3 regions of the Alteromonas sp. KUL150 genome follow, and region 2 is predicted to be linked to each of the others. Evidence: predicted binding sites of a transcription regulator. Region 2 holds the regulator's gene; each other region holds the start of a gene.
What was found. Region 2 encodes MetJ, which represses methionine synthesis genes. Its sites were predicted from a motif close to TAGACGTCTAGACGTCTA; they were not measured.
Positions count from the first base shown of each region.

Region 1 (8,206 bases), on a different contig from region 2:
AACAGACCTTTGCGTTACCATTAGGCGCGGTGAACGAAATAATAAACATGGACATCAAGAAGACCAACACGGTCGATGGCCAGCTAACAATGATAGTTCGTTCAAAAGCAATTCCGTTGTTCTTCCTCGGCGAATGGCTGATTCGTGGCCCTAAAAATATTGAAAGAGATAAAGGTCACGTGGTTGTTGTACAAATAGGTACACAGCAAGTTGGATTCGTAGTAGACGCGCTAATAGGTCAAGAAGAGGTGGTTATAAAGCCGCTTGATGCCTTGCTACAGGGGACACCTGGCATGGCTGGAGCAACCATAACTTCAGACGGTGGAATTGCACTTATTTTAGATGTTCCGAGCCTTCTAAAACGGTATGCGCGTAAACCCATTAAGTAAGGCGATGAATTAATAGGAATAGTAATCCATGGTCTTTAAAGTCCTTGTGGTGGACGACTCGACATTTTATCGTCGTCGGGTAAGAGAAATACTCGACAGCGATAAAGAACTTGAAGTAGTCGGGGAAGCGCGAAATGGTCGTGATGCACTAGAAAAAGCAGAAGCGCTTAAACCAGATGTAATAACAATGGATGTGGAGATGCCGGTAATGGACGGTATTTCTGCGGTGAAGGCTATCATGGATAAAAAGCCTACGCCGATCCTTATGTTTTCATCCTTAACCTATCACGGCGCCCAAGCCACGCTTGATGCCCTTGAAGCAGGCGCGCTCGATTTCTTGCCAAAGAAATTTGAAGATATTGCGCAAGATAGAAAAGAAGCATCTCATTTATTGTGCACCAAAGTTAGGTTGATAGCGCGCAGGGGCGTTGGTCTTAGGCGTCCGTTATTTAGGGCAACGGAAACAAGACAGCTCCCAGATAATGCGCCCAAACAGGCTTTCTTTAAAACCTCTGGATTATTGTCCGGGCATAAGGATGCAACAAAGCAACCCACTGTATCGTCGGTCAGGGCAACGGGGAAACGCTATAAATGTTTAGCGATTGGTGCATCTACTGGCGGGCCTGTTGCTCTTCAAAAAGTGCTTGCGCCTTTACCTGCAGACTTTCCGTACCCTATTTTGCTTGTCCAGCATATGCCTGGTACGTTTACCACCGCGTTTGCGCAACGGTTAAATTCAAACTGCAACATAAGCGTGAAAGAGGCTGAGCATGGCGACGTATTAAAACCGGGCCACGCCTATCTGGCTCCGGGTGGCAGGCAAATGCTGATAGAAAATATTGGTCTGAGCAAAAGCATAGTAATAACCGATGCAAGCGCGTCGGAAAAGGTCAATTATAAACCTAGCGTAGACCTTACGTTTGGTTCATTGGCTAAAGCTTTTGGTGGTGATGTTTTAGGCATTATCTTGACGGGAATGGGTGCAGACGGTCGGGAAGGCTGTCGATTGTTGAAAGACAAAGGCGCAACCATTTGGGCCCAAGATCAAGATTCTTGTGTTGTATATGGCATGCCGCAAGCTGTAGCGGTTGCTAATATATCGAGCAAGAACATTAATATTGACGATATAGGTAGTTGCGTTCAAACCGAGATGCGCTAGCGCGTTGGACTCTAACGGAATAAACATCATGAAAGTGTGGACTGTAGCAAATCAAAAAGGCGGAGTGGGGAAAACAACCACTACGGTGAGCCTTGGTGGTTTGCTTGCAGAGCAGGGAAAGCGTGTACTTATGATAGATACCGACCCTCATGCATCTCTGAGTTATTATTTCGGTATTGACGCTGAAGCAACGAGTCATTCAGTCTACGATATTTTTATTCAGTCTAGTTCACTTTCTGCCGATAACGTTATGGATTGCTTAAGTCCAACGAAGTTAGACAATCTGTATGTGCTGCCTGCCACAATGGCGTTAGCCACCCTTGATAGGACGATGGGGAGTGAGCAAGGAATGGGGTTAGTCCTTAAAAAGGCCCTGGCTAAAATTGCTGATGAATTTGATGTGGCGATTATTGATTGCCCACCAGTTTTAGGGGTACTTATGGTCAATGCACTAGCAGCATGCGACAAAGTAATTGTACCCACGCAAACAGAATATTTGGCACTAAAGGGGTTAGACAGAATGATTCGGACCATGGAAATTATGGGGCGTTCGTTAAATAAAACCTTCGATACAGTGATAATTCCAACTATGTTTGATAAGCGAACGAACGCTGCGCTAGCATCACGTAAAAAGTTATTAAGCGATTATGGTGAGCGCGTGTGGGAAGGGGTAATCCCCGTAGATACTCACTTTAGAGATGCCAGTTTAGTGCAGTTGCCTATTTCATCTGCTTATCCTAAAACTCGTGGTGTGTCTGCTTATGCGAAGCTATTAGCCGTGTTGGAGAAGTAATAAAATAATGAGCAAGCAATCACCCTTTGCCCGTGAAGAAGTGATGGAGGCCTACTTAGATAGCCTTCTCAAAGAGCCTGAAACACCGGAAGATGTTACTGCGCGCACGGCTAAGTTGCTTGAGCAAGCGTCTCAACAAATAGCGGAAACAACCCTATTAGGCGTTGAAGAGCAAGATTCTACCCAGCACAAAGAAGAGGCGATCGCAGAAAAGGTAACGTCGATTATAGAGACGTCGACGCTTAACTCTGTTGAGGATAATAAGCGAAACCCAGTAGCTCAAACCGAGAGTCAGGAAAATAGGCTTTTAGACACTGAAATTAAATCGAAAGTACCACTAAAGGATACTCTCGGTTTTCGTTTTCAAGCGCTATTCTTTGAAGTGGCAGGTTTAACGCTAGCGGTACCGTTAACTACCCTAGGCGGAATTCATCAAATTGAGAAAATTGGGCCACTTTTCGGAAAACCTGATTGGTTTATGGGTGTAATGCTGCACAGAGAGTCTAAACTCAATGTTGTGGATTCAGCAAAGTGGGTAATGCCAGAAAAATATGATGAAAACCTCGCACAATCGCTCAACTACCGATATCTTATTATGTTAGGAGAAAGTTTGTGGGGGTTGGCAAGTGAAAAGCTTGTTAATACGGTCAATTTGACTACAGATGATGTTAAATGGCGCGAGTCCACAGGAAAACGTCCCTGGTTAGCGGGGATGGTTAAAGAAAAAATGTGCGCGTTAATTGACGTTGAAGAATTAATATCTATGCTTAACAAAGGCTTAAGCAGTAACGACCAGACGCCATAGTATTGGGAGCCAGGTTCATGACCGACGAAAGAACAAGTAGTAATGCCACCGACAGCAATGACGAAGTCCTTCAATGGGTTACGTATCGCCTAGGTGATGAAACATATGGTATTAACGTAATGCAAGTTCAAGAAGTGTTGCGTTATACCGAGATAGCTCCGGTTCCCGGTGCGCCCGATTATGTATTAGGTATTATCAATCTGCGTGGTAACGTGGTAACGGTGATTGATACTCGTGCACGATTTGGTTTGCCGCCAACAGAGATAACAGACAACACACGTATTGTAATTATTGAGTCTGACGAGCAAGTTGTTGGAATTTTGGTTGATAGCGTGGCCGAGGTGGTTTACTTGAAGTCTTCAGAGATTGACAGTGCACCTAACGTGGGCACAGAGGAAAGCGCCAAGTTTATTCAGGGCGTTAGTAACCGCGATGGCGAATTACTCATTCTTGTTGACCTTAATAAATTGCTAAGCGATGAAGAGTGGGATGAGCTTAGCAATATCTAAATAAATGACTGGGCAGTATTATTTAGTACTGCCTGCATTTCCCCAAGGGTTACGTCCATGGATTGGCAGCTTGCTGCACCTACCTTGTTAGAACTAGTTTTGATTGTGTTAGTGGTTGTACTTGCCGTGACGATTGGGCTGTTGTACTCGCACGTTCGTAAGCTGCGTACTTCTATAGAAACTAGCCAAGCTGAGCATATTGAAGCGCTCGCCCGAGTAGAAGCGTTGGCAAACAACGCGAATAATCAGCAGTCTGAAGCGCAGGCTAGAACTATAGTTATCACTCGACACCTCAAAGAGCTAGATGAAAAGCAGATAAGCATTGAAAATGAGCTTCGCGAGCTTAGGTTACAAGATCCTTCTTTACGCCTTTATCAGCGAGCAGCAGAGCTTGTGAAGCAAGGGGCAAGCATTGACGAGATTATTGAAGCCTGTGATATACCAAGAGCAGAGGCGGAAATGCTGGTTATGGTGCACAAACAAGGTAATTAACAAAACAGTTCTACAAATCTGAAAAGAAAAACGTTTAGACGTCTAGACGTAAAGATGTTGACATATTCCCAGTTATAGACACAATACAGATATCGTAATTTATCACTGGAGCCCTCTATGCCAATTCGTATTCCTGAGCAATTGCCTGCACAGAATGTACTACTAGGTGAAAATATTTTTACCATGGACATGGACAGGGCGGCTAATCAGGATATTCGTCCTCTTGAGGTTGGTATTCTTAATTTAATGCCGAATAAGATCGAAACGGAAGTACAGCTACTTCGTTTGCTCTCAAATACACCGCTTCAAATCAATGTGGACCTTATTCGTATTGACAATCAAGCGCCAAAAAACACGCCGCAGTCGCATATGGACGCTTTTTATCACGACTTCTCTGCCGTAGCGAACAAGAAGTACGATGGTCTCATTGTAACAGGAGCGCCTCTTGCTCTAATTGATTATGAAGAAGTGAAGTATTGGGACACTATGACCACAATTTTAGAGTGGGCACAGCGTCATGTTAACTCAACGCTATATCTTTGTTGGGCTGCTCACGCTGCTATGTATCACTTTTATGGCATTACCCGAGAAATAAGAGACGAAAAGTTTTCAGGCGTATTTAAACATCACGTCAATGATCCTAATAACGAGTTATTAAGAGGTTTTGATCCAACATTCTTTGCCCCTCATTCTCGGTATGGTCACATTCAAACATCGCAATACAACAGTGTAGATGGCCTAAACGTAGTGGCAGAGTCAGATGATGTAGGTGCGTATATTGTCGCTTCAGATGATAAACGGATGGTATTCGTAACCGGTCATCCAGAGTATGATCCTGATACACTCAAAGACGAATACTTTAGAGATCTATCAGCAGGGCAAACCCCTGCAATTCCAAAAAATTATTTTGAAGGAGATGATCCAGCCAAGTCTCCCATTGTACAGTGGCGCTCACACGGTAGCCTGTTGTTTACAAACTGGCTGAATTACTATGTCTATCAGACCACTCCTTACGATTTAAGTCAGCTTGCTGAAAAGTCACAGCCAAAGAGGTAGCACGTGAGCCAAAGAACAAATTCAAGCGCGCAGGCAACGCTTACAGAAGCCGCTAAACAACGTATTCTTATACTTGATGGTGCGATGGGCACAATGATCCAGCGCCACAAACTAGAAGAAGCCGATTATCGCGGAACCCAGTTCGCAGATTGGCACTGCGACGTAAAAGGTAATAACGATATGCTGGTGATTACCCAGCCTGATATTATTTACCAGATTCATTGCGATTACTTTGACGCTGGCGCAGACATTATCGAAACCAACACGTTTAACGCGACAACCATTGCTATGGCTGATTACGACATGCAGGCGCATTCTCGTGATATTAACCTTGCTGCAGCAAAGTTAGCGCGTAAAGCAGCCGATGAATTCACGGCAAAAACACCAAATAAACCAAGATTCGTAGCGGGTGTACTAGGGCCAACAAATCGCACGGCGTCAATATCACCAGATGTAAATGACCCTGGTAAACGAAACGTAACCTTTGACGAGTTAGTTGAAGCCTATAGCGAGTCGACCGAGGCACTTATCGAGGGTGGTGTAGACTTGATCATGCTAGAGACTATTTTCGACACGCTAAATGCGAAGGCGGCGGCGTTTGCCGTGGAGTCTGTATTCGAAAAATTAGGCAAGTTTTTACCCGTGATGGTATCGGGGACAATTACCGATGCCTCAGGGCGTACGCTATCGGGGCAAACCGCTGAGGCGTTTTATTACTCAATGCGCCACATCAGCCCTTTCTCTTTCGGGTTAAACTGCGCTTTAGGTCCAGACCTTCTGCGACAATATGTCGATGAAGTTGCCGCGGTTAGCGAGTGCCTTATTTCTGCTCATCCCAATGCTGGATTACCCAATGAATTTGGCGAGTACGATATGGAAGGCCCCGAAATGGCGGAACATATCAAAGAGTGGGCCCAGTCGGGACTTGTCAATATTGTGGGTGGCTGCTGCGGCAGTACGCCAGAGCATATCCGCGATATTGCAAATGCTGTTGAGGGTATCGCGCCACGAAAAGTGCCTCAATTTGAACCTAAAATGCGTTTGTCAGGCCTAGAGCCGTTTGTACACTAGGAGGGCATTATGAGCGCAGAATTTTCCACATTTATTAATATAGGTGAGCGAACCAATGTTACGGGTTCGGCTCGCTTCAAACGTCTTATCCTTGATGGTGATTATGAAGCCGCGCTTGATGTTGCAAGACAGCAAGTCGAAAACGGCGCGCAAATCATCGATATCAATATGGATGAGGCTATGCTTGATTCCAAGCAGGCCATGATCACCTTCATGAATCTTATTGCCTCTGAGCCGGATATCAGCCGCGTACCCATTATGATTGATTCGTCTAAATGGGAAGTGATTGAAGCTGGGCTTAAATGCGTCCAAGGCAAAGCCATTGTTAATTCAATTAGTTTAAAAGAAGGTGAAGCACTTTTCTTAAATCAAGCAAAGCTCATCAAACGCTACGGTGCTGCAACCGTGGTGATGGCCTTTGACGAGAAAGGGCAGGCCGACACGCAGCAGCGCAAAGTAGAAATATGTCAGCGCAGCTACAAGCTACTGACAGAGGAAATCGGTTTTCCACCTGAAGACATTATTTTTGACCCCAATATTTTTGCCGTAGCAACGGGGATCGAAGAGCATGATAATTATGCAGTAGATTTCATTGAAGCTACCCGCGAAATACGTCAGACCTGCCCGCACTCCCATATTTCTGGCGGGCTCTCTAATATCTCTTTCTCGTTCAGGGGAAACAATCCAGTGCGAGAGGCGATGCACTCGGTATTTTTGTATCACGCCATACGCGCTGGTATGGATATGGCTATCGTAAATGCTGGTCAGCTAGAGGTGTATGACGAAATTCCAGCTGAACTTCGTGAAGCCGTTGAAGACGTGATCCTGAATCGCAGAAGCGATGCTACTGAGCGTTTGTTAGACATTGCACCTAACTATCAAGGTGACGGCAAAGCTGCAGCAAAAGAAGACTTAAGCTGGCGTGAGCAAGACGTTAATAAGCGCTTAGAACATGCTCTAGTTAAAGGAATTACCGACTACATCATTGAAGACACTGAAGAAGCTCGCCAGCAGGCCGAGCGTCCGCTACACGTTATTGAAGGGCCGTTAATGGACGGCATGAACGTGGTGGGTGATTTGTTCGGCGAAGGAAAAATGTTTCTCCCTCAGGTGGTCAAGTCGGCCCGAGTGATGAAAAAGGCGGTGGCACACTTACAGCCGTACATCGAAGAAGAAAAGTCTGATGATGCTAAAAGTAACGGTAAAATTCTTTTAGCTACCGTAAAAGGTGACGTTCACGATATTGGTAAGAATATTGTGGGTGTGGTACTTCAGTGTAACAACTTCGAAGTGATCGATTTGGGCGTAATGGTGCCAGCGGCAACAATTTTGCAAACGGCCAAAGATGAAAACGTAGACATGATTGGTTTGTCTGGTCTCATCACACCTTCCCTTGATGAGATGGTTCACGTTGCTAAAGAAATGGAACGTCAAGGTTTCGAAATTCCATTACTTATCGGCGGTGCGACCACATCGAAAGCCCACACTGCGGTAAAAATTGAACAGAATTACCATTCACCTGTTGCGTATGTGCCTAATGCGAGTAGGGCTGTTGGCGTATGTCAGCGCTTACTCAACAAAGCGTCTCGTGATATCTACGCGCAAGAACTTGCTAAAGAGTACGATACCGTACGCGAACAACATGCACGTAAAAAGCCTCGTAGTAAGCCAGTGACGCTAGCACAGGCCAGAGAAAACGCCTTTAAGCCTGACTTTACTACCTTGCCAGTTAAGCCCGCGAACTTGGGTGTTACCCCTGTTACCGCTAATTTAGCAACGCTTCGCAAGTACATCGACTGGACTCCTTTCTTTCTAACCTGGTCTTTGGCCGGAAAATACCCACGGATCCTTGAAGATGAAGTTGTGGGTGATGAGGCTAAGTCGCTATACAGTGACGCTAACGCTATGTTAGATAAAATTATTGCTGATAAC
Region 1 covers NZ_BLIJ01000050.1:95,014-103,219, forward strand. The annotation lists gene GVO62_RS12000 (chemotaxis protein CheA) at 1-389, shown strand, start outside; gene GVO62_RS12005 (protein-glutamate methylesterase/protein-glutamine glutaminase) at 418-1,548, shown strand; gene GVO62_RS12010 (ParA family protein) at 1,577-2,341, shown strand; gene GVO62_RS12015 (chemotaxis protein CheW) at 2,349-3,146, shown strand; gene GVO62_RS12020 (chemotaxis protein CheW) at 3,164-3,655, shown strand; gene GVO62_RS12025 (DUF2802 domain-containing protein) at 3,713-4,147, shown strand; gene metA (homoserine O-acetyltransferase MetA) at 4,265-5,203, shown strand; gene GVO62_RS12035 (homocysteine S-methyltransferase family protein) at 5,207-6,274, shown strand; gene metH (methionine synthase) at 6,284-8,206, shown strand, end outside.
Region 1: metA (homoserine O-acetyltransferase MetA) is a predicted target of MetJ. The motif match lies at 4,183-4,200, and genes of this name have one in related genera.

Region 2 (8,206 bases):
TTGTTATTTGAATGGTAACTGGGGGCGGCCTCGCTGGCAAAAGTTTAATATAAACTTTATACAAAAAAGGCGCATTAGCTGCGCCTTCTCGTCTGCATGTTTCGTCCACTCAAAGTGACTACCTTTGCGGATTGGTTTTACGCACCTGAACGCACACCCAACATGTGACAGATAGCATAGCTGAGTTCACTGCGGTTCAATGTATAAAAGTGGAAGTGCTTTACCCCTTCTTTTGCCAGCACTTTAACCTGATCCATAGCAATGTTTGCACCAATAAGGTTACGAGTAGCTTGGTCATCAGCATCAAGGCCATCAAACATTTTGTGTAACCAGCCAGGCACGTGTACGTTCGTAAAACCTGCGAACTTAACCAAAGTTTGGTAGTTGGTTACGGGTAAAATACCCGGTACTAAATCTAAATCTACACCAGCGGCGGCGGCTCTGTCTCTGAATCGCAAAAATACGCTAGTATCGAAGAAGAACTGCGTGATGGCTTCCGTAGCGCCAGCCTCTGCTTTGCGCTTTAAATTGAGTAAATCGAATTGGGCATTAGGCGCTTCGGGGTGTTTTTCAGGATAAGCAGCAACCGAAATATCAAAATCGGCAACGTCTTTCAAAAGTGCAACTAAGTCAGAGGCATACATCTCTGTTTTTTCTACTCCCGGCGGCAAATCGCCCCGTAGCGCTACAATACGGCGAATACCTGAATCCCAGTAGTCTTTAGCAATTTGTTTAAGCTCATCGCGGCTCGCATCGACGCAGGTTAAATGAGGAACTGCGGCTACGCCTGTCTGCTGCTGAATGCGTTTAACAACATCGTGAGTTCTGTCGCGTTCGCCACTGTTTGCACCATAGGTTACCGACATGTAGCTGGGCTTTAGCGGCGCTAAACGCTCGACCGATTTCCAAAGGGTTTGCTCCATGGCTTCCGTTTTAGGCGGAAAAAATTCAAAAGATACATCTATATCACGCAGTTCCGACAGGGACTGGTTTAATGCATCGATACCTTGCGCGTACGAAACCATGGTTTATTCTCTCAAAAATATGTTCTTATGGACGTTTAGACGTCTAAATTAAAGAATATATGTCTAGACGTCAAGAGGTTTACACTGCTCAATTGACCTTTTCGTGAACTTGTTTAGAATTTCTGTTCATAATATAAAAAGAGTAGACCGAGTTAGCACAATGGCAGAATGGAATGGCAAATATATTCACCCCTACGCAGAGCATGGCAAAAAAAGCGAACAAGTAAAAAAAGTCACTGTCTCTATCCCAATTAATGTACTCAAAGCTCTGACTGATGAGCGCACCCGCCGTCAAATAAACAATTTGCGTCACGCGACTAATTCCGAGCTGCTTTGTGAAGCATTTCTACATGCGTTTACTGGGCAGCCTTTGCCAAACGATGATGATCTGCGTAAAGACAACCTTAACCGCGTCCCGGCAGAAGCTAGACGTATTATGGAAGAGATGGGGATTGACCCAAGTTTCGAGAACAACGTAACCGAAGACGACTAATCGTTACCTTCTAATTAAAATATAAAAAGCGGCGCCCTTACTGTGAAATGATTTCGCACTAAAGGCACCGCTTTTTGCTGCGTGTTATATCAGCAATTTACAGCCTGTGTTGAGAAGCTAAAACCTGCGCTTAGCAACCTTAGCTTTCAACGACAAAAAGATTGAATTTTATTCGCTTGCGCTCTCGGGCAAACGTGCCACACCAGACGCTATTGCTGCTTTAGAAACTGCAGTTGCAATGCGTTCACAAAGGCGAGGGTCCATCGGCTTCGGAATAATATACTCTTTACCAAACGTCAGGCTGTCGCTTTTACTGGCCGCTAATACTTCCTCGGGAACAGGCTCTTTGGTAATACTGCGAAGAGCTTCTACGGCCGCCACTTTCATTTCATCGTTAATTGCCGTTGCGCGAACATCCAACGCGCCCCGGAAAATAAACGGGAAGCATAAAACATTATTCACCTGATTCGGATAGTCAGAGCGACCTGTGGCCATGATAAGGTCTTTGCGCACCTCATGAGCCAGTTCTGGTTTTATCTCAGGGTCTGGATTTGAACAGGCAAATACAATTGGGTTTTCAGCCATTAGCGCCAGTGTTTCTGGTGGCAAAACATCTGGTCCTGATACGCCAACAAAGATATCTGCGCCTTCCATAACATCTTCTAACGTCCGCTTGTCGGTATTATTCGCAAAGAGCTTTTTGTGTTCAGTTAAATCTTCGCGACGAGTATGGATGACGCCTTTTCTATCAAGCATGTAAATACGCTCGCGCTGAGCACCACACTTAATAAGCAGCTCCATACAGGCAACCGCGGCAGCCCCTGCACCCATACATACAATTTTAGCGCTCTCGATATTTTTACCCTGAATCTCTAGCGCGTTAAGCATACCTGCTGCAGTTACGATAGCCGTGCCGTGCTGATCGTCATGAAACACCGGAATTTTGCAACGCTTAATAAGCTCTTGCTCAATTTCAAAACACTCTGGCGCTTTAATATCTTCTAAGTTAATTCCGCCGAAGGTATCAGCAATGTTGGCAACAGTGTTGATAAACTCTTCTGTAGTGCGATGCTTTACTTCAATATCGATAGCATCAAGCCCCGCAAAGCGCTTAAACAGCAGGGCTTTGCCTTCCATTACAGGTTTCGATGCCAGAGGTCCTAAATTCCCCAACCCTAAAATAGCGGTTCCGTTACTGATAACGGCAACCAAGTTACCTTTACCCGTATATTTATAAGCGTTGTCGGCATCTTCAGCGATTTCTCTGACCGGCTCGGCAACGCCTGGGCTATAGGCAAGAGCAAGGTCATCGACACTATCGGCAGGCTTGGACAGCTCAACGCGGATTTTTCCAGGGGTAGGTTTAGCGTGATAATCGAGTGCGCGTTGTCTAAAATCTGACATGTAAAATGGTATCCTTGAATGTAGGGTTCATCGGTGTTTTGCCCTCGGTCTGTCGCTATTTTATTGTTGTTGTAGGTATAGATAAATTAACGTGAGCGCAATACAACTAAGCAGTTAAAAACGTCTTATAATCAATTGCTAGCGCCAGAGTTAGTACTGAACGATGTGTGTCGTACCTAAAGCGCCAGAAGGCTACTATTGAGCTATTATTCACAGAATTAATACTCACTATTAGTATGCCGTTGGCAACTCTAACACAGCTAATTACTGTGTACATATCTGATCAGAATTCTCATTTACCAATGTAGGTGAGACGTACTAATTAGACCAGTAAAATACCGCTATAATTGGCATTCATATTATTTATTTTGACCGGCTGCTTCATTCGGTTGATCTATTGAGAGAGCGTGGGTTTTAACGTTGCGTTGACCGAGTGCGACTAAATAGAATGTTTGTTTCAGCGATATCCAAGCGTCTTCAGCATTGTATGGTGAAAACCATCGTCTTTTTTAGGCGCCTATTTTGTCTGGTAACATGACATAAAAACTAATGCGAATGCTCACTTTTATGAGTGAACGCTCCACGGAGAGTTACCAAATGACAGAAAGAAAATTAATTGCCGTTCTTACCGATGTTTGTGAAACGGCGAAGCAAGGTGAAAATGGCTTTGTTTGGCTAACTCATACTGGTCACTGGAGAACGCCACAGGTAGTGGCGGTATTCACAACTGAGCAAGCAAGAAAAAAGGCGCTAAGTAGCGGATGGGATACCTGGTTCATCAATGAAGTGAATATTGCCTTGGACTCAGTTAAATCGGAGGCACAAGCCATTCATTTTGATAGCGAAGAGGCTTGTAACAGTAGCAGTAGGGGTGACTGGGAAAAGCATCTGTCGCGGCGAGATAGCTTCCATTAACTTCAAGTGACGCTGCTTGGTATAAACCATCAAAATAGAAATAATTTAAGTAATAAAAAAGCGCCATAAAGGCGCTTTTTCAAACTCGATATCAGGCTTACTTTTTGCCCAATGCACCGAAACGCTTCTTGAAGCGATCAACACGACCACCAGTATCAACGTTACGTTGCTTACCAGTGTAGAATGGGTGACATGAAGAACATACGTCTAGGTTGATGTCTTTACCAAGCGTAGAACGAATATTCATTACGTTACCACATGAGCAAGTTGCTGTGATTTCTTCGTATTTAGGGTGGATATCTTGTTTCATTGGGTTACCTCACATAATAAGGCCGTATCGCTATACAACCCGAAGTCGCACACCATACGTTACTTAATTCAAATGATAAGTCGTTCAAAGAACAGCCTATCGCAAAAAGAGCGGCGCATGATAAAGGATGGGAGGGGCTTGATCAAGCGGTTTTTGACTAATTGCTAAACAAGGAAGCGACACAAGAAGGCCAAGCCAAAACATTCCTTTCATGCTTAACCGTAAAGTATGTTTAAATATTTGTCGTACAAGACTAAGGCAATACGGGCGAGTAATAAATTGTGCTGTGAGCAGCGCAAATTTCTGCAATGTTAGGCTTAGCAGATAGGCCTAGTCGTGTAAGTGATTTTAATATAAGTAGCCCATTATTAAGAGTTCGGTAAGCGCAGTGTGCGCTGTAAAAGTCATCAAATAAGGTAGAACGTTCGCAATGGCCTTTATCCAAGTTGCCGTGCCAGTGCCACTGCGCCAACTTTTCACATATACCCACGGCAGCGCACTAAGTGCGGGCGTGAGGGTGGTTGTACCTTTTGGTCCACGCAAATTAGTGGGTGTGGTCGTTGAAACACTGCAAAAACCTGAAAGTAAAATTGATAATGCCGATAAGCTAAAGGCCATCGAGTCGGTACTTGACGACAACTCTGTTATAGATGATGCGTTGCTGAAAATGGCCCAGTGGCTCTGGCAGTATTATCATCATGCGCCGGGTGAAGTTTTACACGCCATGTTGCCTGTTTTACTGCGCAAAGGTGAGTCGGCGGCCCCTACACCGCAAGATATGCTAATGCTTACCGAAGAAGGTAAGCAAACGGCTGCAGACACGTTATCGCGGGCTCCTAAACAACAAGGCTGTTTTTCGGCTCTGGCTGGTGGTGCCTTATTAGCCTCGCAGGCGCGCAAGCAGTATGGAGCACCTGCAGTCAAAGCGCTCGTCGAAAAGTCTCTGGCAAGTATCGAAGAAGTGGCACCTGAATTGAAGTCAGGCAGTTGGCTTGCCTCTTTATCACTGTCTGAAAAACCAATTCCAGACACTGAGCAGTCAGTTGCTATTGCCGCGCTTAACCGTCAGCAAGGCAACTTCGCGGTGAGTTTGCTTGAAGGGGTTACCGGTAGCGGTAAAACAGAAGTGTATCTCCAGGCTATCGAGCCTTTGTTGCGTGCGGGTAAGCAGGTCCTTATTCTGGTGCCAGAAATCGGACTTACGCCGCAAACGGTGTCTCGTTTTGAAAAGCGGTTCGGTATAGCCGTGGGTGTTTTGCATTCTCAGCTTTCTGATAAAGAACGGCTGCACGTTTGGCAGCGGGCCAAGGCTGGCGAGCTCGGTATTGTCATAGGTACACGTTCGGCAATTTTTACTCCCCTAAACAACCCCGGCATGTTAATTGTAGACGAAGAGCATGATGAGTCATTCAAGCAGCAAGATGGCTTGCGTTATCACGCGCGGGATCTTGCTGCTATGCGCGCCAAGCAGCACAACATTCCACTTCTATTAGGTAGCGCCACTCCGGCACTTGAAACGCTAAACAATGCATTAACTGGTCGCTATGCACACTTACAGTTGACCAAGCGTGCTGGCGGCGCGAGAAGTACGCACCAGCACGTTTTAGATGCTCGTGATCAGCCGATTCATTATGGTATTTCGCAAGGCCTGTTGACCATTATGCGTCAACATATCAGTGCAGGTAATCAGGTATTAGTATTTGTAAACCGTAGAGGCTATGCGCCAGCGCTGCTATGTCATCACTGTGGTGAAACCGTAATGTGCAAGCGTTGTGAGCGCCCTTATACCGTTCACAAATCACAAAACCGGCTACAATGTCACCATTGTGGTGGTATGCGTTCGATGCCGTCGAACTGCGAGGCGTGTCACCATCCTGAGCTTGTAACAGCTGGAACTGGAACGGAGCAGGTTGAGCAAGGCCTTTCAAACCTATTTCCTGGCGTTAAACAAGTGCGCATAGATAGCGACACCGTGCGGGGAAAAGACAAGCTTCACCAAACCCTTGATGCAATAAACCGACAAGAGTATCAGCTACTGGTTGGCACTCAGATTTTATCAAAAGGTCATCATTTTCCGCATGTAACATTAGTCGCGGTTTTAGACTGCGATGGCGCCTTGTTTAGTGCTGATTTTAGAGCGCCAGAAAAGCTTGCTCAGCTTGTTACGCAGCTTGCGGGAAGGGCAGGACGCGCTAGCAAACCGGGGGAGATGTGGCTGCAAACCCTAAATCCTCACCATCCGCTGTTACAAGACTTGGTGCACAATGGCTACGGGCATTTTGCTAGACATGCACTAATGGAGCGAAAAGCGGCAGGGCTTCCACCCTTTACAAGTCAATTCGTTATTCGTGCCGAAGCCAGCGACAGCAGTTTGGCCTATCACTTCTTGAGAGAATGCAAACAGGTATTCAATCAACAACACGCCGTTGAAATAAACGGTCCGTTTCCCTGTTTGATTGAAAAGCGGCAAGGCCGATTTCGGTTTATGCTGGTATGCAGCCATGAAAAGCGAGCGCCCCTTCATAACGCGCTACGTTTGGCACTGCCATTTCTACAGGCGTTGCCACAGGCAATGAAGGTAAGGTGGTCAATAGATATAGATCCTACCGATTTCAGTTAGCTTGTTGAGTAGCAATACGTTAAAATTTCTACTCAGTGGAAGGTGTGATAAACACTTTTCTTTGCCAAATTTGAACCTTAGTCAAATTTGAATTACGACGTTTCCTTACGAATACGAACAACGATAACAAGTAGGAATATTGCCGACTATGGCCCAACGCGATTATGTCTCTCGTGGACGCTCTACCCAAAAAAAGAAGTCTTCAGCAAAGGGACGAAAGCCTGCTGGAAACGCTCAGGTAAACGGAGCGGTAGCCGCAAAGCTCCCCATTATTCGAATTGTAGGTGTGTTTGCCCTTGTGATTGGCTTCGGTGTTTTTTTATGGTCAATCAAAGATAACGTTGAAGAAGATGTAGATACACAAGTATCGCGCCCCATTGCACCAACGGAAGAGTCATTGCCTGAATTGCCCGAAGAAGAGTGGGAATACATAAAAACTCTGCCAGGGTATGAAGTTGAAGTAGAAGTAAAAGAGCAGGAAAAATCCGATAAGCGTTATTTAATGCAGTGCGCCTCGTTTAGAACACGTGCTCAGGCTGAAGAGATGAAAGCTAAAATTGCGTTTCAAGGTTTAGAAGCGTTGATTAAACAAAGCTCTGGCAGCAACGGCGAATGGTTTCGCGTTATTTTAGGCCCTTACGAGTCGAAAAGAGATGCGGAAAAAGCGAAGCACAGTCTGCGTAAAGTGAACATAGCGACTTGCCAAATTTGGTACTGGAATTTATAGCATTTCATATTAGGTAACATGTAATACGTAGCATAAAGCGCAGAAATAGGGTGTATGTAAGGAATGCATTTACAAGGAAGTTCAAATGAGTATTGCCACTAATGAGCAACCCGACTACGCGGCTTATAGCATAGAAGAGCTTGAGGACGTTCTAGAAAATATCGATAAGGAGGCCTTTCCAGAGCGCTACCAGGCAGCGAAGAAACAGCTCGCTTCAAAGCGAGCAATGTTGCCGTCTGAGGATGATACGGATAGCGTCCATCAAGATGAGCATTTCACTCGACCTAAATGGTCTGAACTACACCTGATAACACGCATCTCAAACGTTACCTTTTTGGTACTTATTGGCGCAATGTTCATAACAGTTTTTAATGATTTTCTAGTGATTAATGCATGGCTAGACAATTCAACATGGGCCATTCTACTGCTCATTGTTGTTTATAGTGCCCTCTTTTACTTCTCTATCTATATCGATCAGCGACACGCGCAATTCGTGACTAAAGATTTCCGCGGCAAAATAACAGTTTTCGGTATGCCGTTTCTGGTATTTTTCTTAAGCTCGAGTTTTGTTGATACGGCATTGCCCTACACCCTGCATTTAGCGTCCCATAAACAAGAGGTAGAGCGAAAAATAGCTTATAAGAAAGGAAGCGGTTCTAAACACTGTCGACATTCGCTGTTGCTACAAGAGAGCGTAACCTTTTCCGATGGT
Region 2 covers NZ_BLIJ01000047.1:46,407-54,612, reverse strand. The annotation lists gene metF (methylenetetrahydrofolate reductase) at 138-1,025, opposite strand; gene metJ (met regulon transcriptional regulator MetJ) at 1,186-1,518, shown strand; gene GVO62_RS11340 (malic enzyme-like NAD(P)-binding protein) at 1,687-2,922, opposite strand; gene GVO62_RS11335 (hypothetical protein) at 3,520-3,837, shown strand; gene rpmE (50S ribosomal protein L31) at 3,935-4,147, opposite strand; gene priA (primosomal protein N') at 4,578-6,767, shown strand; gene GVO62_RS11320 (SPOR domain-containing protein) at 6,916-7,494, shown strand; gene GVO62_RS11315 (hypothetical protein) at 7,580-8,206, shown strand, end outside.

Region 3 (8,206 bases), on a different contig from region 2:
TCTTTGAAGCTAAGTAAGAGAAAGTTCTGTTAATTAGAAATATAGATCTTTTGAATGCTTTAGGCGGGAAAAAGAAAATGAATTTAATGGTCATCACACGAATGACAGCGACATACACTGAATAATCTGATTAAGGCGTGCTGGCAAACGAATCTGCCAGCACTAATCAGCTGTTTAACCGGATATTGCTTCTTTCTGTACTTTAGGTTTGCGCGCCGACATTACTATTGTCAGCCAAACGAGCACGCCACACAAGGCTAGGGCAAGACCTACCCAGCCGGTTGAAGCATAGCCATAGCCTGCGGATAATGCCATACCAGCAAGCCAAGGTCCCAACGCATTTGCCGTGTTGAAAGCCGCGTGATTCATCGCTCCAGCCAGTGTTTGTGCGTCGCCTGCAACGTCCATTAGCCTGGTTTGTAGCGGTACGACCATGCCACCGCCAATACCGATGAAAAATAACGATGTTGCCATGAGGTAAGGGTTGCCCATAGATGCTGCGTACGCAGCTGCTGATAAGCCAAGCAGTAGTTGAAACATTATGGCTGAAGTGAGCAGTCGCCCTTCAGAATACCGCCCGGCAATAATGTTACCCAGCGTTACGCCAATACCGTAAATTAATAAGGTTGCAGATATTCCCCATTCTGGGGTTGTGGTGGTGCTCAGGTACGAGGCACTGAAGTAGGAGTACACCGAAAACATACCACCAAAGCCAATAGCGCCCATTAGTAGGACTAGCAAAACATCTTTATTTTTTAGCGCCTTAAGCTCAGTGAGCGGTTTTGCATCTGGGTTAGGACCACGGTATGGTGCGGTTTTCCATACCATTAGCGCAGTTATCAATGCGAAAGCCGAAATCATGAAGAACCCTGTTCTCCAACCAAATACTTGCCCTATGCCACTGATTGACGGCACACCAATAATATTGGCGATAGCCAAGCCTAGAATGACGTTACTGACGGCTTGCGCCCGTTTATTTTTGCCGGCAATGTCTGCAGCAAATAGCATGGCGATACCGAAATATGCGCCATGAGGAAGGCCGGCAATAAAACGAGCGATATTCATTGTCCATTCTGACCATGCCAGCGCTGTAAATAGGTTTCCAACGGCATAAAACACCATCATTGAAATAAGCATGGTGCGGCGGGCAAGCCGAGAAAAGAAAATAGTGATGAGCGGCGCCCCCACAACCACGCCAATGGCATAGGCACTAATTGCGTAGCCTGCAATATGTTCGGTAATGCCAAAATCTTCAGCGAAGTAAGGTAATAAACCCATTGCAGCAAACTCGCTACAACCAATCACAAAGGTACCGAAAGCCAGCCAAAATGTAATGGTGGCCAGCGAATACTCGTCTGCGTTAAGAGAGTGGTTGGTATCCGCTGTGTTAGAGGCCATCTTGTCAGTTTGATTTCCCATAAATTACCTTTTGTTCCTTCTGCACCTATCCGTCGACTAGAGATGATCGTATCATCCTCAAGCTATCAAGGTAACGGTAGTTGATAAGATTTATTATTTAATTCAACGGGTTAATTGTTTTATTTATGTTAATGGAAATGGACTGGTGTGTTTTTTTTAAGATAGTCATAATGGTATTTGCAATATAAAACCTTGACTTTTAAGCAAAAAATCAATACTTCACAAAAATATAACTCAAATAATGATTAATACTTACCGTAAAACGCTTGCAGACTTAAGCGCAGCTTTCAGTGTCGACTTTCCACTTCACATACAATACGCAAAACAAGCAGTATGTTTTGCCTCACAAAGAGGCTAACACATGAGCACAACGTCGATGCGAAGCGGACTTGGGCTGGGAGTAACAGATTGGCTGCCTTTGCTAGGTGGTTATTTTCTCGTTGCCATTTCTATTGGGCGTGATAGCAGTTCAGGCGAGGTTTTATCATTCGATCTAGCTTTCGCGCTGCTGGTTTAAGTTCCTTTCTTCCCCAGTGCCTTATCACCCCAAATTTCTTTTAAACGCTGGTCGCGGCCACAGTTCCATCGATAGAATTGGTAGCGAACAGGACTTTTTTTGTAGAAATCTTGATGGCCAATTTCATCGCCCTTTATCGGATAAAAGGTAGAGGCGTCTAGAATAGGCGTAACAACCTCTTTATTCGGAAATTGGGCTTTTACTGCCGCCTTTGTTTTTTCTGCAATTGCCCGCTCTTTGTCGTTAGCAACAAATATGGCGCTTAAGTAGCTTGGGCCTTTATCACAAAACTGGCCTCGGCTGTCGAAGGGATCTATGTTTACCCAAAAATGATCAAGAATATCTCGGTATGAAAGTTTTGATCCATCATAGGTTATTTTGACCGCTTCATAGTGCCCTTTGTGATTGCCGTTGTAGGTTGGATTTGGCGCACTTCCACCGGTGAAGCCAGAGACTACATCGGTTACCCCCTCTAGCTTTTCAAAATCCGCTTCCATACACCAAAAGCAGCCACCCGCTAAAACGGCTTCGTCTGCATAAGATGCTGGTAACAAAATAGCGGTACTAAGCACAGCGCTTACAAGTAATGTAAAGAAAGTTGATTTCATTTTTTACCTTCTGTTGTGATGACGAGGTCTGCGCTAATAATTGGACATGTCGCCATGGTGCAAAACTATAGAGCTACTTCCTAATCATATACGCCACACCAATAGAGAACGTTTAAGTGAGCGAAATATTTCATCGCACTATTCGTCTTCTGCTGGTTCCCCACCTTTTTAGCTTTCTCCTTTCAAAAAATGAAGCAATGCAGCACGTAAAATTTTCATTTTAGTCTGTAGTCTCACTATGTTTTTAGGCATTAGCTTACTTTACGTGTAGACCTGTTCTTTCTTAAGGCCACGCACAACAGGGGGGGAGCGCTAAATTGCGATGTCGGCAAAGCGTTTGCATTATTGATGTTATCTAGAAGCCGACTTGTTTGACCGCAGGTTGGTTTTAACCCGCTTATTGCTAAATGCTCTGTTTAAAGCAGTTCAGTTAGAGTTTGAATATGTTCGAAGCAGTTAAAACGTTTAGCGTGAAGTAAGTTCAGTCAAAAATGTAAGGATGAATGATATGTCGATAGTAAAATCAGGTAGTGCAGCGTACAAACCACTTGGCAAAAAAGGGAAGGGAAGTATTTCTACCGAAACAGGTGCCTTATCTAATCAGCCCTATGGTTTTAATACACGATTCGAAGACGGAAAAGGGACTAACCCCGAAGAGCTAATTGGTGCTGCTCACGCAAGTTGCTTCACAATGGCGCTTTCATTTGCACTATCAGACGCTGGCTATGACGATGGCGAGTTAAATACGACGGCTAAAATCACTTTAGAGAAGAGTGACGACGGTTTTGAAATTACTCAGTCAGCGCTAAGCCTGGATGCCAATGTTGAAGGGATTACCGAAGATGAATTCGAAAAAATTGCAAAGGACGCGAAAGAGAACTGCCCCGTATCTCAACTTCTAAACGCTAATATTACGTTGGAATACAAACTGAACAAAAGCTGAGAAAACAGTAAAAAACTTTTTTCAAACAGATGAGAGAAAAGCGGCATTGGCCGCTTTTCTTGATTTTGGAATTCATCGATTTCATTTGAATTCTCAATATACGCTCCAGGGTTTATTTCCCAATTACACCACAAGCAACGCGCTCACCACCGCCGCCCAGCTTTTTAGGAGAATCAGAATAATTGTCGCCGCCTGCGTGGATCATTAGTGCACGGCCTTCAATATCCTCTAACTCAAGCTCGGGAGCAAACACTGGCTTTGTGGCGTTCCCATTTTCATCGACATAAAGTACGGGAAGATCGCCCTCGTGACCTTTTTCAGACCATGGTTCACGGTGCTTACCGGTATCTTCTGGGTCGAAATGTCCACCAGCCGCGCCACCGAGTACTTTTTTCCCATCTTTCATCGCAGGTGAGCAGTCACCATTTTGGTGAACATGAAAGCCATGAACACCCGGTGTTAAGCCTGAAAGCTTTGGCGTGAACACGACGCCATCGTCGTCGTAGCTGCTTACCATTACGGTACCAATACTTTTGCCCGTTTTTAAATCATTCATCACCACATCTTTTCCATCTTCTTGGTGATGCGCCGCAAAACTGCCCGCACTTACTATTAATGATATAGACCCTGCTAGGGTTGAGAGTAAACGTTTTTTCATAGTGTTCTCCTTCACTAAGATGTTGAAATATTGCCTTGCAATTACATAGGCACTGCACAGTTAGAACAGCACAAAGCAAACCACATTGAATTTGATTGACGAATAGGATTAGGAAAATGAAGGTAGCCCGCGTGGTTATTGATGTGTAGAAAGAAAAGTTAATTGTATTAAAGAGTTAAATTGATAACTTACAAAATCAGAAGTGAATTTTCTGTGAAAATCTTACGTAATGTACTGCGTAAAATTGAAGTTACGTGGCTAGGTAAACCTTTAATTACACCGTTAAAACTCAGTTACAATATGTCGCTAGCACTCTTAGCGTATTAGACTTAAAGTGATTACACATTAATTTGATAAGGGCGGGATATGTATACGCTTTACGGCTACCCGAAAACGCGCTCGGTACGAATAGCATGGGCGTTGGAAGAAATTGGTTTACCTTACGACTACAAGGTTATTGATTTAAAGGCAGGAGAGCATCTGTCTGATGAATATAAGGCAATTAGCCCCGCCGCCAAAATCCCAGTACTTACAACACCTGAAGGTACCTTGAGTGAATCAGCAGCTATTGTCACTTTTTTGGCTGAAAGACACGGCATGCATGAATTTATCCCTGAGGCCGGCAGTTTCGATAGAGCCAAGTATGAAGAGATGATGCTATTTCTTACCAGCGAATTAGAACAGCCTATTTGGAACTTAGCGAAGCACACCTTTGCGTTGCCTAAAGAGCAAAGGCTAGAGCAAATGCGAGATGTAGCGGTGTGGGAGTTTAAGCGCGTGTTGCCTGTATTTTCTTCTATGCTTGGTGGCAAAGAATTTGTGTGCGGAAGCATGTTTACCATGGCCGACGTTATAGCAGGTCATATTTTAGCGTGGGCGAAGGGGAGTAAATTAGACTTAACATTAGATGGAAAACTAGAGAATATTTCAGTTTACGCGCAGCGCGTATTAAGTCGTGAAGCGTATGAAAGAGCATGGCGAAAAGAAATGGCTCAGATAGCCGAAAACTAATAACGCATATCAATAATCTCAAGATGAGACTTATAAAGCTTCTCTTAAAAGCAGTTAACGTTGAGGCTATTTATAGAAATGCAGCAAGCGTGGTTTAAATAACGTCTGGTGGTTTAGCGTACCCGCTAAGCTGTGTAGCACTTAAAATTACAACGAATTAAAAATGACAGCGCCTTTAACTTAACGCGGCGGCGAGACACTCGCGAGATAATGGCGATTACAACAAGGAACAAAAATGAAAGTATTTAAAACACTAGTGGTCAGTAGCGCAGTAACTATGACACTAGGCCTTAGCGCTGCCTCGGCATTCGCCCATAACCATGCAGAACAGCCAATCGACAAAGCAAGTGTGTCGGCGACGAAGGATGCATCTGAGCACGATAAGCTTTTTGCACTCTTTGCGGCTGCCGACCAGCGGAATATAGAACTAAACCCCATTATGGCTATTTTCCGTGGCGATATGCGCTATGCAGATAGAATGGGCGATTTCTTAACAGACTCCCATGCACTAGCTGGCAAAACGGCCACACTGCTAAACTTGTCAGAGCTTAAACAAATTGACCGTAGCCAATTAAGCGATACAGACAAGCTTGCCTACGATGTATTTAAATACAACCAAGAGCGCTCGCTGAAAATGTCGACAGACGAGATTGAAGCGCTAACGGAAGTTCGCCCTGTTAACCATTTCAGCGGGTTTCACACCTTCTATCCAACCTTTGCTAGCGGAAAGGGCGCAGCGCCATTTAAAACGGTAGAGGATTACGAAAATAACCTATCTCGCCATGAGGATTATATTGCGATTTCTGACCGCGCTATCGATAAGTTTCGAGAAGGCATGGAAAGTGGCGTGCTTGAAACCAAGCTTACTATTGACCGCGTAATTAAGCAGTTTGATACTCAGTTAGCTATCCCAATTAAAGAGTCACAATATTGGGGGCCAGTCACTATGTTCCCAGAGAGCTTTTCCGATGAAGAAAAAGCCCGTTTAACCGCTGATTATGAGAAAGCGACGCAAGAGATTTACGATGCAACAACGCGTATGCGTGACTTTCTTCGCGACGAGTATCTTCCCGTAGCCCGTGAAAGCATTGGCCTTAGCGATATGAAAGGTGGCGCTAAGCTTTACCAGCTTATGGTGGAAGGTTCAACGACACTGCCAATGACGCCTGATGAACTTCACAAGTTGGGCTTAAAAGAAGTTAAGCGTATTAAAAACGACATGCTTGAAATTAAGGATGAAGTGAAGTTTGAAGGGACGCTAAACGAGTTCTTCGACTATGTACGCAACGATCCCAAGTTTAAGCCTGAAAGTCGCGAGGCACTAACGCAAAGCTATTACGATATTGGCCGCGAAGTTGACGAGAAAATTGATCAGTACTTTTCTTTATTGCCCAAGTCTGAACTAGAAATAAAACCTTACGACCCTGCTATCGAGCAATTTAGCGCGGGTGGTTCTTATCAGCCGGGCACGCCCGATGGTTCGCGCCCAGGTACTTTCTACTTTAACGCGTATGACCTTCCTAGTCGCTTAACCACAGGAAACGTTACCTTGTACCTACACGAAGGCGCGCCGGGTCACCATTTCCAAGTGAGTCTAGCGCAGGAAAATGAAGCGCTGCCTTCATTTATGCGCTTTAGTTTCCTTCCTGCCTTCGGTGAAGGCTGGGCGCTGTATTCTGAAACGTTAGGCTACGAAATGGGCTTCTTCGATGACCCATGGAATCGCTATGGTACGCTTCAAGATGAACAACTGCGCGCCATGCGTTTAGTGGTAGATACGGGTATCCATTCCAAAGGATGGACCCGTGAACAAGCTATCGACTTTATGCTTGATAATTCAGGTATGACACGTACAGAAGTTGTGGCAGAGGTAGAGCGTTATATCGCCATTCCGTCACAGGCACTATCTTACAAGGTCGGCGCACTTAAAATTCAAGAATTGCGCGCTCGTGCAGAGAAAGCGCTGGGTGATAATTTCGATATTCGAGAATTTCATGCTCAAGTGCTAAATACAGGTGGTATACCTTTGGCCATTCTTGAACAAAAAATTGACCGCTGGATTGCGAGCCAGAAAAGTTAGAGAGCATCTACACACTAGGTAGACGTTAATACATATTAAAGCCAGCAAGTTTAAAGCCTTGCTGGCTTTTTTCGTTTTTGCGACCAGTGGCAGTGATATTGGTAAGTAGCTTCACTAGAGTGGGTAATTATCTATGCGGATTGTATTAATCATTATTTGAGACTTATAAGGAAGCGGAAAATGGATTTAGGGCTATTTTCGTTGAGTTTAGCGGTAAAGGACATCAGCAAGTCGAAGGCATTTTATGAGGCGTTGGGTTTTGAAGCCATGCCTTCATGCGGCTCGGTGGAAGACAAATGGTTAATGATGAAAAATGGCACCACCATGATTGGCCTATTCGAAGGCATGTTTGAAGACAACATTATGACTTTTAATCCTGACGATGTAAGAGCTCTTCAAGGGAATTTAGTGGCGCAGGGTATAGGGTTAGAGGTTCCTGTGAAAGGCGATAGCGGCCCTGGGCATTTAATCGTTAAAGACCCAGACGGCAACGCTATCATGTTTGATCAGTTTTAAATATTCGCTGCGAGCTCCGCGCCTTGACGAATCGCACGCTTGGCGTCTAGCTCTGCAGCTACATCAGCCCCACCTATAATGTGTACAGTTAACCCCGCATTTTCCAGCGGTTCTTGGAGAGGCTTAAACGGCTCTTGGCCTGCGCAGACTATGACGTTATCGACTGGCAGTACTTTAGGCGTATCGTTAATCAGTACGTGAAGGCCTTCATCGTCCACTTTCTCGTAGCTCACACCATTTATCATTTGGACATTATGGTGTTTTAATGATTGCCTGTGGATCCAGCCCGTTGTTTTGCCAAGCCCCTTGCCTACTTTTGAGGTCTTACGCTGAAGTAAATAAACGTCGCGGTCTGATGGCTCTATCGCTTTTTGTTTGAGCGCACCTGGCGTTGAATAATCTTTGTCGATACCCCAGTGGTCAAGCCATTTATCTTTATCTTTGGCTAAATGTT
Region 3 covers NZ_BLIJ01000021.1:9,276-17,481, forward strand. The annotation lists gene GVO62_RS04095 (MFS transporter) at 175-1,419, opposite strand; gene GVO62_RS04100 (hypothetical protein) at 1,781-1,936, shown strand; gene msrA (peptide-methionine (S)-S-oxide reductase MsrA) at 1,933-2,544, opposite strand; gene GVO62_RS04110 (OsmC family protein) at 3,053-3,487, shown strand; gene sodC (superoxide dismutase family protein) at 3,600-4,145, opposite strand; gene GVO62_RS04120 (glutathione S-transferase family protein) at 4,512-5,156, shown strand; gene GVO62_RS04125 (DUF885 domain-containing protein) at 5,392-7,236, shown strand; gene GVO62_RS04130 (VOC family protein) at 7,417-7,752, shown strand; gene GVO62_RS04135 (NADPH-dependent 2,4-dienoyl-CoA reductase) at 7,749-8,206, opposite strand, start outside.
Region 3: msrA (peptide-methionine (S)-S-oxide reductase MsrA) is a predicted target of MetJ. The motif match lies at 2,805-2,822, and genes of this name have one in related genera.